Regions from separate parts of the Planococcus sp. TJ-301 genome, predicted to be linked through region 1. Evidence: a T-box and tRNA genes for the amino acid it is inferred to sense, from the RefSeq annotation. Region 1 holds a T-box; the other holds one or more tRNA genes.
What was found. A T-box is a leader RNA that pairs with one kind of tRNA and senses whether it is charged. The one in region 1 lies ahead of AC4EHJ_RS01000 (valine--tRNA ligase), so its partner is inferred to be a tRNA-Val.
Positions count from the first base shown of each region.

Region 2: it has a tRNA-Val gene. The T-box ahead of AC4EHJ_RS01000 (valine--tRNA ligase) is inferred to sense a tRNA for this amino acid. The anticodon was not compared.

Region 1 covers NZ_JBZDOH010000001.1:190,538-198,611, forward strand. Annotated here, with positions in the region: gene hemL (glutamate-1-semialdehyde 2,1-aminomutase) at 1-22, shown strand, start outside; gene AC4EHJ_RS00995 (AbrB family transcriptional regulator) at 341-1,390, shown strand; T-box leader at 1,413-1,633, shown strand; gene AC4EHJ_RS01000 (valine--tRNA ligase) at 1,701-4,331, shown strand; gene AC4EHJ_RS01005 (ATP-grasp domain-containing protein) at 4,723-5,511, opposite strand; gene AC4EHJ_RS01010 (ATP-grasp domain-containing protein) at 5,508-6,371, opposite strand; gene AC4EHJ_RS01015 (bifunctional folylpolyglutamate synthase/dihydrofolate synthase) at 6,444-7,631, shown strand; gene AC4EHJ_RS01020 (sensor domain-containing diguanylate cyclase) at 7,843-8,074, shown strand, end outside.
Region 2 covers NZ_JBZDOH010000001.1:1,126,377-1,134,450, forward strand. Annotated here, with positions in the region: gene AC4EHJ_RS05750 (sensor histidine kinase) at 1-1,138, opposite strand, end outside; gene AC4EHJ_RS05755 (response regulator transcription factor) at 1,128-1,820, opposite strand; gene AC4EHJ_RS05760 (aldehyde dehydrogenase) at 1,881-3,269, opposite strand; gene AC4EHJ_RS05765 (Gfo/Idh/MocA family protein) at 3,325-4,251, opposite strand; gene AC4EHJ_RS05770 (hypothetical protein) at 4,371-4,514, shown strand; gene AC4EHJ_RS05775 (DNA-3-methyladenine glycosylase family protein) at 4,603-5,439, opposite strand; gene AC4EHJ_RS05780 (thermonuclease family protein) at 5,537-6,247, shown strand; gene AC4EHJ_RS05785 (2'-5' RNA ligase family protein) at 6,263-6,784, shown strand; tRNA gene AC4EHJ_RS05790 (tRNA-Val) at 6,837-6,909, shown strand; gene AC4EHJ_RS05795 (TRAP transporter permease) at 7,067-8,074, opposite strand, start outside.

The sequences.
Region 1 (8,074 bases):
CTTCGCGAAACTCGCACGCTAAATAAAATCTTTAGCCCAGCCGCAGAATTTGCGTTTGGGCTTTTTTATGTCGATTTCGCTTTGCTGCAAGTAAACCGGCGTTTGGCGCAAGTAAAAGGCTGGTTTCTGCAAGTAAACGCCATATCCCGCAAGTATATCCGTTATGCTGCAAGTTAGTACGCACTTAACGCTTTTCGCTGGCGAAAAGCCGGCAATAAGGGTTTAGGAGTGGGCGAATAAAACCTCCCATGAAGATTTTCCGCCAATCGCGAGATTTCCCTTTCTTTTTCCTGTACGATAGAACAAAGAACTCCTTCGGGATACGAAAGGTGGTGGGAACATGGCGATTTTCTTGAGGACAGCGCTCATCGCTGTCGCAGCAGGCTTGTTATTCGAAACGATCGGCATGTTTCTGCCGTGGCTGCTCGGACCGATGATTGCGCTGCTGCTCGTCAGCCAGTTCACAAAAATGGAGCTGCATTGGCCGAAAAGCCTTCGGACGGCGGGGCTTGTCATGCTCGGCGTTCAGATCGGCTCATCGTTCACGCGCGATGCGGTGTTTCTGATGTGGCTCGACCTCCCGTATATGGCGTTCATGACGGTGTCGGTCGTCGGCTTGTCGATCCTGCTTGGGCTCCTGTTCAAAAAGATGGTTGATGAATCATTAGCAACGAGCCTTCTCGGATCGATTCCGGGTGGGCTCGCTCAGATGGTCGTCATAGCGGAAGAAGTGAAATCCGCTAACATCACGGTCGTCACGATGATGCAAACGATCCGCATCTTCATGGTCGTCACGATTGTTCCGTTTCTTACTGTCTTCCTTACAGGACGTAAAGAAGGGGAAGTGGGCGAGCAAGTTTTCACATTCGCGCCTCTTGCATTCCTCACAGCACTTGCTGTCGGAGGGACCCTTTATCTCGGCATGAAGCGCATCGGCTTCCCCGCAGCGGAACTGCTTGCGCCGATTCTCACGATGGCGATTGTCCAGACATTGACCGGCGAGTTCCTTGTCGACCTGCCGTACTGGCTGATCGCTTTGGCGCAGGTATGCATCGGTGCCGGGCTCGGCTTACAGATGGAAGGAATCGGCGACAAGCTGACCTTCCGCTTAGGCGCGGCAATCGTCTTAAACAATGTACTGCTCATCAGTTTCACGGCATTTATTGCCTACGTTCTCGCAAAAATGCTGCCGGAATATATCTTCCTGGATTTCTTCCTGAGTGCGGCTCCCGGCGGCATCGCGGAAATGGCAATCACTGCGCTCGCGACTGGCGGCGATGTGGCGCTGATTACGAGCTTTCAGTTGTTCCGCCTGTTTTTTATTCTGCTGATCGCTTCGCCGATTGTGACAATCATCGTAAAAAAACTTGACGCTAAAAGCGGAAATTGAGTACAATAGAATCAATTAGATAGTCAATGCGTTGATGAGGATAGTAGAATGTGCGTGCATATCAGAGAGGAAGCCGTTTGGTGCGAGGCTTCCATGGACCAGCATTCGAATGTCGCCTCGGAGCAGTTCCCGTGAAATTCGAGTAGCGGAAACCGGATGTGAAATCCGTTATCAGGCTTGAGCGCCAAGGCTTTTTCAGCTTGGTATAAAGGTGGTACCGCGAACAACTCCTTCGTCCTTTTCAGACGAAGGGGTTTTTTTGTTTTCCGGCAACACCGCTTAGGCGAATAAAATAAGAGGAGGAATACCAATGACTGAAATGCCAACCAAGTACGATCCGCAAGCCATTGAAAAAGGGCGCTACGAATGGTGGATCAACCAGAAATTCTTCGAAGCGAAACCTGAAAGCGGCAAAACGCCTTATACCATTGTGATTCCGCCGCCGAATGTTACCGGCAAATTGCACCTGGGCCATGCCTGGGATACGACATTGCAGGACATCATGACGCGCATGAAGCGCATGCAAGGCTTTGACGCCCTGTGGCTGCCGGGTATGGACCACGCCGGCATCGCGACGCAGGCGAAAGTGGAAGGCAAGCTGCGCGAAGAAGGCAAGTCGCGCTACGACCTCGGCCGTGAGAAATTCCTAGAGGAATCATGGAAATGGAAAGATGAATACGCAGCGCATATCCGCGAACAATGGTCAAAGCTTGGTTTAGGCCTTGATTATTCACGTGAACGTTTTACATTGGATGCAGGCTTGTCGAAAGCGGTTCAGGAAGTTTTCGTTAAATTATACGAGAAGAAACTCATCTACCGCGGCAAGTACATCATCAACTGGGATCCGGCAACGAAAACAGCGATTTCCGATATCGAAGTTATCTACAAAGACGTGCAAGGCGGATTCTACCATATGCGTTACCCGCTCGCGGACGGTTCCGGTTCGATTGAAGTGGCGACAACCCGCCCGGAGACGATGCTTGGTGATACAGCAGTTGCGGTCCACCCGAAAGACGAGCGCTACAAGCACCTCGTTGGCAAAAAAGTCATCCTGCCGATTGTCGGCCGTGAAATCGACATCGTTGCAGACGATTATGTCGACATGGAATTCGGAAGCGGCGCAGTGAAAATCACGCCAGCGCACGACCCGAACGATTTCGAAGTCGGCAACCGCCACAACCTCGAGCGCGTGCTCGTTATGCACGAAGACGGTTCCATGAACGAAAACGCAGGCAAATACGAAGGCATGGACCGCTTCGAATGCCGCAAAGCGATTGTCAAAGACCTTCAGGACATGGGTGTTTTATTCAAAATTGAAGAGCATATGCATTCTGTGGGCCATTCGGAACGCAGCGGCGCGGTAGTCGAGCCTTATCTATCGACGCAATGGTTTGTTGACATGAAGCCGTTGGCACAAAAATCCGTGGACCTTCAAAAAGGCGAAGACGGCGTTAATTTCGTACCGGAACGTTTTGAGAAAACATATCTGCACTGGATGGAGAATATCCGTGACTGGTGTATTTCGCGCCAGCTTTGGTGGGGACATCAAATTCCAGCTTGGTACCATAACGAAACCGGCGAAATCTTTGTCGGCAGTGAGGCGCCGGCCGATGCCGAAAACTGGACGCAGGACGAAGACGTACTGGATACGTGGTTCTCATCTGCGCTTTGGCCATTTTCAACGCTTGGCTGGCCAGAAGACAGCGACGAATTGAAAAAATACTACCCGACCGATGTGCTGGTAACCGGCTATGACATCATCAATTTCTGGGTATCGCGCATGATTTTCCAAGCGCTTGAATTTACTGAAGAAAAACCGTTTGACGACGTATTGATCCATGGCCTCGTTCGCGACGCGGAAGGCCGCAAAATGTCGAAATCACTCGGCAACGGCGTCGATCCGATGGACGTTATCGCAGAATACGGCGCGGATTCGCTGCGCTACTTCCTGGCGACAGCATCCAGCCCAGGACAGGATCTGCGCTTTTCGATGGAAAAAGTCGAAAGCATCTGGAACTTTGCCAATAAAATCTGGAACGCTTCACGCTTTGCATTGATGAATATGGAAGGCATGACCTATGATCAAATTGATCTTTCAGGCAAACGTTCGGTCGCCGATTCATGGATCTTGACGCGTTTGAATGAAACCATCGAACAAGTGACGAACTTAGCGGAACGCTACGAGTTCGGCGAAGTGGGCCGCGCACTTTATAACTTTATCTGGGACGATTTCTGTGACTGGTATATCGAGATGGCGAAGCTGCCGCTTTACGGCGAAGACGAAGACGCGAAGAAAATGACGCGTTCGGTTCTTGCTTACGTACTCGACAACACGATGCGTTTATTGCATCCGTTCATGCCGTTCATCACTGAAGAAATCTGGCAGAACCTGCCGCACCAAGGCGAGTCGATTACGATCGCAGCATGGCCGACAGTCGATGATTCGCTGACAAACCAAAGCGAGTCCGCCAACATGAAATTATTGATGGACATCATTACAGCGGTGCGCACGATCCGTGCGGAAGTACAGTCGCCGATGAGCAAGAAAGTCGCATTGACGATTTCTGCAAAAGACGCGAACACGCACGCGGTGCTTGAAGCGAACGCCGCCTACATCGAACGTTTCTGCAACCCGGAAACGTTGACGATCGGCGAAAACATCCAAGCACCGGAAAAATCGATGTCCGCAGTCGTATCCGGCGCCGAATTGTTCATGCCGCTTGAAGGCCTCATCGACATCGATGCAGAACTAGCGCGCCTGAACAAAGAACTCGAGAAATGGGCGAAAGAAGTCAAGCTCGTCCAAGGCAAACTATCAAACGAGCGCTTCGTATCAAAAGCGCCAGAAGCCGTTGTAGCTGAAGAGCGCGCGAAACAAGCCGACTATCTCGACAAACACGCAACTGTTGAAAAACGCATTGAAGAATTGAAGAACCTTTAATATGCAGACCGCCTTCCCTGGATGGGGAAGGTGGTTTTTTTGTGTTTTGGAGTATGGAGGAACTCACATAGAGAGAGGTGAAACTCAGAGAGGAAAAGGTGAAACTCACATATGAAGCTTGTGAAAATCAAAGCTGGAAGCCCTTATTGCATAGCTTTTCGCCTGCAGCGAAAAGCGCTAAAGGAAGCATTCGCCGGGGCGAATGCTTTTGGGCAATCAGATAGTTTTTAAAAGGAGTATGTGGGAACTCGAGGGGGAATGGTGAAACTCAGGATGAGAATGTGGGAACTCACGCATTGAAAAGTGGAACTCAAGTACAGAAAGATGAAACTCACACTCAAGTTAAATCATGGGAAAAAAAACAGCCTGCCAAGAGGCAAACTGCAACAATTCATTCACTTGGGCGAAACGGATGCTGCCGTTCAAGCTCGCGCATATGCTGCACGAGCAATTCGGCGATGTTTTCGTCATGCGTCGCATAAAATGAGCGTGCGCCCACAGGATCTTCGATCTCGTTAAAAACATGCCGACCATCCGGAAGCAACAGAAAATCGATGCCGATGTAATCACTGTTCAGCGCACGGGCAATTTGCAAGATGTCTTGTTCCTGCTCAGCGGACAATTCATATTTAGCTGCATCTCCGCCGAGCGTGTAATTGGCTTTGAACGATTCGAGTGAACTGCGTTTCACCGCACCAACCACTTTGTTTCCGATGACATAGGCACGCACGTCGGCAATATGTTCGACGATTGGCTGGAAGACGAGCGGAGGCGCGATTGTTGGTATCTCTGCAGATGATTGGATAATGTCTACGCCGTGCCCGCCATGTCCGCCAGCAGGCTTCATGACGCAAGGAAACGCCTGCGGCTCGCGGTAGGTCGGAGTCACCGGTACGCCGAGCAGCGTCAACAGCCCAAAACTTTGCCATTTGTCATTGGCGATGCGATTGACTTCGGCACGGTTCACTAAGCGCACACCGTGGTCCTCGAGGAAACGCATCGCCTCGGGCTGCCGCGTTCGGTTCAGGACCCAAAGGCCGGACAATTTAGCGGCAAGCGCGGACATGCCGCCAATTGACCAATCATCCCATAGCAGCAAGTCGAAATCGCCGAAGCGCCGCAATTCCTGAATAAACTCTTTATTGCGTTCAGCGTCCGCCGGTTCATAAAGCAAAATCATTTCAAGTCCTCCAGTATGTAGGCAATCATAGCGTCTGCGACATTGATACCAGTGACTTCCAAAATGTTGCGGATGTGCGCCGCTGCATTGACTTCACAGACGAGCGGCTGGCCGCCTTCGCCGAACAACAAATCGACGCCGGCGAATTCCGCCCCGACTGCTTCAGCGGCCTGCAACGCGACGGTTTTTTGAGCTTCAGTCAAGTCGATAGGGGATGCCTGCCCGCCGTTCGTGATGTTCGCACGGAAATCCGTTTCGGAATGCCGCTGCATCGCGGCAACGATCTTGCCACCGACGATATTGACGCGGATATCGCGCCCGCGGCTTGACTCGATAAATTCCTGGAACACAAAATCGACGCCGCGCAGCGATTCGACTTTAGCGTAGAACTCGGTTTCATTTTCAATCAAATAAACTTTCATACCGAACGAGCCATGGCCTTCTTTGATGACCATCGGCAAGCCGAGCTCGGCGATGACGCGTTCGAAATAGCCGGACTCCAAGATCGAAAAGTTCGGATAAACTTTCGGGGCGACAATCGTTTTCGGCATCGGCAACCCAACTTCGGCCAAGCGGATATATTGCGTCGCCTTGTTGTCGCAAAGGCCGATGACTGCCGGGTCGTTATAGACCGGCACGCCGCGGCTCTGCAGAAAATGGCCGAGGAGAATGTCCTTATCGAGCAGCACAGCGAAATCGGGCAACGAGGACTCAGCCGACAAATCCATCAGCACTTCATAATTTTTCACGGCCCTCGCCTCAATGCCGGCACGCTCAGCCGCGTCCGCAACAAGGTGTGCCTGATCTGCGAATTTATCCGAAACCAAACTGCCATTATAAATAACCCAACAAGTAGTCATTTCCACTCCACCTTCGTGATATAATAAGTCTCAAAAAAGTGTATCATGTTTCACGCAGAAAGAAGGCTAAAAATGATAAATGGACTCGATAGCTATAAAAAGAAATGGATGCTCCCATCCGATCCGGCAATCAAACCGGGCTTGGAGGCGATTACTGCGGCACTCTCCGAATTAGGCGATCCGCATAAAAAGGGGAAGTTCGTCCACATCGCCGGCACGAACGGCAAAGGGTCCACCGCCGCATTTTTAACTTCCATATTGCGTGAGCATGGGAAATCGGTCGGCAATTTCTTCTCGCCAGCGATTGAAGACTTGCACGATCAAATCCAGCTTGATGGCGTCCCTGTGTCGCCAAAAGATCTGGATAAAGTGATGGAGCGGCTTGCCAGCATCAAAACGCCATTAACGGATTTTGAATTGTTGACGGCAGCGGCTTTTCTGGTGTTCCAAGACCATGCGCTTGATTACGTTATTATCGAAGCCGGCATGGGGGGACGGTTCGATAGCACGAACGTCATCGACCCAGAAATCGCCATTATTACATCCATTGCGATGGAACATATAATTTTCTTGGGCGATTCCTTGGAAAAAATTGCTTCACATAAATCTGGTATTATAAAAAAATGGAAACCTGTTGTTGTTGGACTGCTGCCACAAGAAGCTTACCAAGTAGTTGAAGCAACTGCTGAAGCGCTGCAAGCAGAAGTGATCCTCCCGGCGGGACCTATAGAAATTGAGCTTAAGCTGAAAGGCAGACATCAAAAACTTAATGCTGCGCTCGCCGACGAAGCTGCGAAAGAATTGCTGGGTTTGGCATATGATGCGCCAAAAGCCCGAAAAGCGATGGCAGGGGCCAGCATCCCGTTCCGGTTCGAAGAGATTTTGCCGGATGTCATCCTAGACGGCGCCCATAACGAAGCCAGCATCCAAGCACTCGCCGACACGGTGAAAACATGTTTTCCCGGCCGGCCGATTCATATCGTGATGGGGCTTTTGAAAGACAAGGATTATATCCCAATCCTGCGCCAGCTCGAATCTTTTGGAAGCTGTTTCACGTTCGTAGACTTTGAAAATGATCGAGCTTTGCCTGCTGAAACTTTATTTGCTGAAAATAGGTGTAAAATAAAGACAATTGCAAAAAGATGTGATATATTACCTGTACGTAAACAAAAAGAAGTGACAATAGTCACTGGTTCTCTCTATTTATTGTCAAAATTTAAAAGAGACCATTACCGGATTTTCCAAAATTTCCGCGAATGAACGCGTAAAAGCGTTTCGGTAATTGGTTTCCAAGAGTTTCTTTATTCACCCCTGTTTGCCCGGCGGCGAAAAAACCGTCCTGCCCAGGGGAAGGAACCTTCTACATCTGCAGCAGCCCATACGAACTTCAGCAAGAAAGTCACCCGAGAGCGGAATGTCCAAGAAAAAATTTCGAACTACAAAACAATTAAATAAAAAGGGAGAAGATGGCATGCCTAATACGAAAAAGAGAAGCATAGTGCTCTGGCTGCTTTGGATTGCGATTGTTCCACTCGGATTGTATTTGGTTTACCAATATTACCCGCCGCCGGAAATGGACTTTTGGAACTTTGCGGCATTTGGGGTTTTGGCAATTCTGACGTCGTTGATGCCGTTGAACATTAATGGCACGCCGATGTATTTGGTGCAATGTGTGACCATCGCCGTGTTTTTGAAGTACGGCT
Region 2 (8,074 bases), 940 kb from region 1:
TGCCGATGCCAAAATCTCTGATTTGGATGGTCGGCTCACCATCATCTTTCACTATTACTTCAATGCGGTCTGAGCTGTACTTTCTCGCATTATCGAGCAATATATACAAAAGCTGCTTGAGTTTCGGCACATCCGTTTCCACGATAATCGCATTTTGGCCGCTGATCAGCCGGAATTCTCTATTGAAAGAAGTCTGCATCACTTTGACGGTCTGGCCCAGCACTTCCTGCAAATTCACATTGGTAAGTTCCAATTGGGTTTCACTGCGCCTCGCAATGTGGAGCAATTGCTCAATGAGCGAATTCATGCGCTCGGTTTCCATGCGGATTGCTGCCAGGCTTTCTTCTGCGATGGCTGGATCCCCCATCCCTTGGCGCTGCAACAATTTTGCGTAGCTGCTTATGACAGTTAACGGGGTCTTCAGCTCATGGGACGCATTTGATACAAACTCTTCCTGCTTGCGGTAATTTTCCTCTAACAGCTCCATCATTTCATTGAATGTACTGCCCATCTCGCCGATTTCATCTTTCGACGTTTGGGTGATGGGAAGCTTCTCGAATTGCCCGCTCTTCTGAATCCGCGTCATCGTATTGGTCAAATCCGTTACCGGTTTAGTGACCAGCCTGCCAAGCACCGCACTCGACAAGATGATCGGAATCATCGCTACAGCAACAGCGCCAAGCAGGACGAAACGAAGCGCTTGCAGATTGCCGGCTACTTCATCCATTGATTGGGCCATGACTAGTTCTGCTACTTCCCCGTCCACCCAAATGACTGGTGCTGTCACATAAGCGAATCGACTAGTTTCCACTTTAATAATCCCCGAGTTTTCGGGCAATACCATCGGAAATTGGATTTCCACGTCCGGATCCTGGCTGTCTGGGGTCAGCTTGGCCCCTTCGGATGCCGCCCGGACAAGCCCGTCTGCCGGCACATAGCCGCGCAAGATTTCCCTTGGATCATCCGCTGGATTTTCATTGAATGCAGTGACGAGCGCTTCAAGTTCGGTCTGCAGCTGGCTTATTTCCGTATCGTAGGCCAGTTCGCTGAACGAAAAATAAATGACCGCGGTCAGCACGCCTAAAATGACCAGCATCAGCAGCGATGACCATAAATGGATTTTCTGCTTAAGTTTCATGGGTCTGCTCCTTCATGACATAGCCGATTCCCCTGACCGTTTGGATATAGGTAGTCGTTTCCCCGGCATCCAATTTTTTGCGCAAATAGCGGATATAAACATCGATGACATTCGTATCACCGTAATAATCAAAGCCCCATACTGCATTCAGCACCTGTTCACGGCTAAGCACTTGCAAAGGATTGCGCAAGAAATAAAGCAGCAAATCAAATTCACGCGGCGTCAAATCCACTTGGCGCCCCGCACGGGAAACTTCCCTCGTGCTTTCATTCAATTCAAGCTCTCCGAACCGGTGGAGCATGGGATTTCCAGATCCCGTCGTCAACCGGAGGCATGCACGGATGCGCGCCAGCAATTCTTCGATTTCAAAAGGCTTTGTTATATAATCGTTAGCGCCAAGATCGAGTCCGGCCACTTTATCTTTAACATCATTTTTGGCAGTCAGCAAAATAACCGGAATAGCGGGATCTGATGCGCGGATTCGTTTCAAAACATCGAGCCCATGGATTTCAGGCAGCATGAGATCGAGCAGCACCAAATCCCATGGCTTTTCACGGAATTTGATCAGCCCATCCGCTCCTGTATGGGATACCCCAGTTTCATAGCCTTCGTACGTCAGCTCTAACTCCAACACACGCGCTATGCTTTTTTCATCTTCAACGATCAATATGCGTTCAGCCATTATGCCACCCCTTTCTTTTATCATAATATCCGAAAATGGAAAAAGCGACCCGAGGGCCGCTTATTTCAATAACCGTCTGACAAACTTCACTTTATCTTTATAAGGAGGAAATAAAACATTTGTCGATAATCTCGTCGACTTTTTCAAAATCGATTTCGCATGGGTGAATGTTTCAAAGCTGTATTTTCCGTGATACGAGTTCACACCGGATGTGCCGATTCCCCCGAAAGGAAGATGCGCGCTGCCGACATGGGAAACCGTGTCGTTGATGCAGCCGCCGCCGAATGGCAGCTCGTCCAGGAAAAAGTTGATTGCCCGGTCATTTTCCGAGAACATATAAGCCGCAAGCGGTTTCGGCAACTTGCGAATTTGCCGCACCAATGCCGGAAAGTCATTGTAAGTGATGACCGGTAAAATGGGTCCGAACAATTCGTCTTCCATCGAAGGACTGTCAAAATGAATATTGTCCAAAACAACCGGTTCAATATACAGATCCGTTCGATCGGTGTGGCCACCGACAACAATGTTCGCTCCTTCTTTCTCAATGATTTCAACGAGGCGGTCAAAATGGCCGGTGCTGACAATGCGTCCGTAATCCGGGCTCTTCTGCGCATCTTTGCCGTAAAAACTGCGGATATTGGCAAGCAATTTCTCCATGAATTCCTCTTTCACCGATTCGTGCACACAGACATAATCAGGCGCAACACATGTCTGGCCTTTGTTCATCAGTTTCCCCCAAGCGACGCGTTTTGCCGCAAGGTCGAGGTTCGCTGTCTGGTCGACGATGGCCGGACTTTTGCCGCCCAGTTCCAAGGTGATCGGCGTCAATCGTTCGGACGCGGCTTTCATGACGATTTTCCCAACATTGACGCTGCCGGTGAAAAAAATATAATCGAACGGCGCATGGATCAGCGCATTCACTTCTTCCCGTTCTCCTTCGACCACACGAATGTAATAAGGCGGGAATGCCTCTTCTAAGATGGTGCGGATGACTGCAGCTACGCTCGGCGTCGTTTCCGAAGGCTTGACGATGGCGCAATTGCCGCCGACAATTGCCCCGACCAATGGCTCCATCACTAGCTGGAATGGGTAATTGAACGGTCCGATGATCAACACCGAGCCATATGGTTCACGGATGATCATGCTTTTCGCAGGATGCAAGTGAATCGGCGTTTTGACAGATTCCGGCTTCATCCATGAATCCAAGTTTTCGATCATGTAATTGATGCTATCCAATACAAAGCCGACTTCCGTCGCGTAGGCTTCAAATTCGCTTTTCCCTAAGTCCTTTTTTAGCGCATCGACGATTTCGCTGTCGTGGGCTGAAATCACGCTTTTCAATCGTGTTAATTGGGCTTTTCTAAAAGCTGCAGGCTTTGTCGCCCCTGTATAGAAATAGTCGCGCTGCTGCTCAATCATGTTTTCTACATCTGAAGCTGTGAAATTCATTCTCTTACCTCCATTTTCTTCCATGCCTTAGTTTACCCGTTCAGGACGGCAGCAATCATCCATTCTTCAATAAATGATCGACATGCCGTTGGACGATCAGCCCTTCTTCAAAAGGCACCAGCAAAGTCGATTGCTGTCGCATCGATTCAAAGAGCGATGGAACTTCTGGAAATTCAAGCAGCTCCGTGCGTTCTTCGTATTTTCTTTCTTCATACAAGTTCGACCAATTTTCCAGCGTCAGCACCCCTTCTTCGCCGAAGACCTTGAATTGCAGCAACTCTTTTTGTCCGATGCCGCTAATTCCCGACAGCAAAAGCGGTGTGCCGTCCGCAATCACGCCATGAGCGAGCAAACCGGTTTCGCACAGGTCCGCTTGTTCCGGATACGTGACGATGTGGTGCTGAATCGACAAGCCGCCAAAAATGCGGTGGATCAGCTGCAGGTAATGCGGGAAGACTTCGCGCACAAAACCGCCTTGGCTCCTCGAGCCAATCCACGGAGTCTGCTGCCAGCCGCGCGGCCAATCCGGGAAAAATGTCTGCAGCTCGACGCGCGTAATTTTCCCGATGCCCCCGCCGCGGATCCGTTTCACCATTTCATGCACGGCTGGCTTATACATTAGCGGAAAATGCATGGCGGTCTGGATGCGGTTTCTGTCTGCAGCCTCCGCCATTTCCTGGCCTGCCTCTGCATCATGGGCGAGCGGCTTTTCGCTTAGCACATTGATGCCGGCGCTTGCCGCCAGTTTGGCGATGGGTGCATGAGAAGCCGGCGGCGTACCGATATAAAGCCAATCGATGTCTGAATGCAATACTGCTTCCAGCGAGTCAGCAATAGGAACACCATAGGTTGCCTCTAAATAATCCAGCCGGTCCTGCTGCTCATCAAAAACCGCTTTGATGTTCACTTTTTCTTCTTGTTGAATTTGTTTAATGATGCGTTCACCCACGATGCCCGCCCCGATCATACCGATTGAAATCATAATTCTCCCCTTTTCTGAAGCCGAATGGCTTTTTTACATTGTCTTTGTTTATTAGTGTAACCTTTCAGGGTATAGAATAGTCAAACAATTCAACTGCAATTATTGAGGAGGCATAAATGATGGATAAACAAGCAAATTGGTGGGAGCCTATTTTTTCAGGTGAACTTGAAGTCGGCATCAATAAGGATAAGATGGAAACGGTCGAACAGGAATCTTTCCTTTATCTCGAAAGTTTTGCAGCCGACATGGAGCCGCAAGCATAATTGGCTCCTATGACAATCGGATTTTGCAGCCACAGTACATAAAAAACGCCTTTCCGAAAGATCATGGAAAGGCGTTTTGCTATGTTTTCTATTCGACGCTGCGCCACAAATAAAGAGCCGCATAAGACAAATATGGGGACCATTCCGGCAGATGCTGCAGGATTTCTTCGGCTTTTGGCTTGTCGTTGCGCGACCATTGGATTTTCAAGGCATTCTGCAAACCGATATCCGCCAATGGAAATAAGTTCGGGCGCCCGAGGCCGAACATCAGAAAACTCTGTGCCGTCCATGGCCCGACGCCTCGGTATAAAACCAGCTCAGCCGCCGCCTCTTCATCTGATTTTTGTGAAAGCTCTTCCAAGCGCAAAGTCCCCGCCGCAATCGCCTGTGACAAGCCGATGACGTATTCTGCTTTTCGGGTGCTGAATTGAAGCTCCCGCAGCTCTTCAGGCTGCAGCATAGCGATTTTCTCAGGCTCCGGGTAAAACCACACTCCGTCCCTTTCATGTCCGTAGTTCTGGACGAAGCGGCTGGAAAGCGTGTGCGCAAAAGAAAGATTCAATTGCTGATGGATTATGCTTTTCATCAGCGAACCATAAAGGGAGAATTCTCTCACCAGCGGCGTACCTTTGTGTTTCTCAAACAATTGTGCCAGGCTAGTGCCGCTGAAATGTTCAGCGACCGGATCCAATGATTGATTGAAATGAAAAATCTCTGAAATGTGGTTCATCTGTCCCCCTTCTGCGCCTTCCACAGTAAAAACGGGGCTGTCGCTTGTGCCTTCAGCTTTCACGGACACGATATTGCCTTCCGGCATAGGAACACGGACAAACCGGTCAGAAAGCGAGACAACATGGAGAGGGTCAAGCGACAGCCTTTCGAGTACTCGATTAAAGTCATAATAAAATGGCACCGTCAATTGCATCGTGAATCCCCCTTTTTTTCAAACTTAGATGAAAGCGTTCGGGTTTGCAAGCGGCATCATTGGAAAATATAATGGAAAGATGGGAGATGGAATGACTATGAAAAAAATAATCGGCTTATTGTTGTTGGCGTCCATCCTTTCCGGATGCGGCCTGCTTGAATCGACGGATACTTCCGGATCGGAAGAAAGGATTGCCGTCGAAGTTACTTCAGTCATCGATGGAGACACCATCAAAATCATGTATGAAGGCAAAGAAGAGACCGTCCGCTACCTTTTGGTCGATACGCCCGAGACCAATCATCCACGGCTCGGCGAACAGCCGCTTGGAAAAGAAGCGACAGCGGAAAACAAGCGCATCATAAATTCCGGAGATGTTACGATAGAATTTGATGTCGGAGAACGTTTCGATGATTATGGCCGTTTGCTTGCTTATATCTATGTAGACGGTGAAAGTGTCCAGGAGGAACTTGTGGCATCGGGCATGGCGCGCGTTGCATACGTTTATCCCCCGAACACCCGCCACCTCGACGCTTTCGAACAGGCGGAACAAAAAGCGAAAGATGCCGGAGCCGGTATCTGGGAATATGAAAATTATTCAACCAGCCGTGGCTTCAACTCGGATGCTTATGGAGGCATCGCTCCACCAGCGGCAACTGATGACTGCCGGATAAAAGGCAACATCAACCGCAGCGGCAAGAAGATTTACCATATGCCAGGTGAAGGTTCCTATGAAGAAACCAAGCCGGAAGAATGGTTCTGCACAGAACAAGAAGCACAGCAAGCCGGGTTCCAAAGTACCGGCCAGTAATGGAGGAAGATATTGATGCAAGCGATCGTCTTAAGGTTCGACTACACGACATCCACAAAAATAGAACACCTGCAAAAACAAGCGAATGCTGCCAGCCTGGACTCCACACCTATGCTGCCGCCGCATATGACGTTGCAGGCGTTTGAACAAACCAATCCGGCTGACTTGAAAAACGCGCTTGCCCCCTGGGCCGATCAGCGCGCCCAATTGCCGCTCGAATTCGGTGCACTCGGTTTCTTCAAGCAGCAAGGCGTGTTTTACACAGCCCCTGCATTAACTGATGCATTGAAAGTTTTTCATCAAGCCGTGAATTTGGCGACGCGCGACTTTACAGGCCAGCAGGATTATTACTTGCCGAATCAGTGGGTGCCGCATGCCACCATCACCAAAAACATCGCGCCGCCTTACTGGGGTCCGATGTTCGCGCGGCTGTCACTGGAATTCGAACCGTTCAGCGGCAAAGCGGTCGCTATTGAATGTTGGTCGATTGCACAAGGCAAAGCGCAAAACGAATGGAGTATTTTTCTTTCAGAATAGTTATTGACTTTTCACCAGGACACGATATAATTAAATTTGTCCTGGTAATTGAGATTCCTTAGCTCAGCTGGGAGAGCGCTACCTTGACAGGGTAGAGGTCGCTGGTTCGAGCCCAGTAGGAATCATATATGTGGTATGGAAAAATGCGCAGCTTTAAAGCTTGCGCGTTTTTTTGTGCTTTTTTGCTTTTGTAGGATTATATATTCGATCATAAAATCGATTTTGCGGCCAATACGCAAAAAGCGCTGCCCGGAAATCCAGGCAGCGTTTTTCTTATGCTTCTTATGCTTCTAATGCTTTCGGTGTTTTTTTCTCGCGCGACATCCATTGCAGAGCAAACAGGATGATAAACGAAATCGCTCCGATTGTGTCAGTAAGCCCTTCAGGATAAATCAATGCCAATCCAGTGGCGAAAGCGATGATCCGTTCAAGCCAATTAAGCTTGCGGTACCAGAAACCGATCAATCCTGCTCCAATGGCGATCATCCCAGTGAACGCCGTGATCAGTACCCATATCAATTCCGGCAATGTTGTATCGATCATCAGCAGCGCTGGTGACAACACGAACATATAAGGAATGATGAACGCTGCAGCAGCTAGTTTGGCGGCGATAAATCCGGTCTTGATCGGCTCCCCACCTGAAATGCCTGACGCGGCAAATGCGGCAAGCGCAACTGGTGGCGTGATATCGGCAATGATGCCGAAATAAAACACGAATAAGTGCGCCGATAATGCCACAACGATCGGGACAGCAGCCCCTACCGGCTCATCGATCATCAATAAAGTGATGATTGCCGGTGCAGCAATTGTTGACGTGATGACATAGTTGGCTGTTGTCGGCGATCCCATGCCCAGCACGATTGCAGCGAGCATTGTAAAGAATAGCGTCAGCAGAATATTTCCACCGGAAGCGGAAACCAAACCGTTTGCTAAGCTCAAGCCGAGGCCGGTTTTTACAACAACCCCTACGATGATGCCAGCTGCGGCAGTAGCTGCGGCTACTGCGAGCGCGGTTCTTGCACCATCTACAAGTGCGTGCACCATGTCTTTAGGGCTTAATCTTGTTTCTTTATTGAATGAGCTGACCACAATTGTCAGCAAGATGCCGTATAAAGCGGCGTGCATCGTCGGGATTCCAATAAGCAGGAAGACGATGATTGCTACAATCGGCAGCAATAGATAAATTTTCTTTAGAACTTCTTTGCGGTCAGGCATCTCTTCTTTGGTCAAGCCTTTCAACCCGACCCGTTTCGCTTCAAAATGCGTCATGATCCAAACGCCTGTGAAATA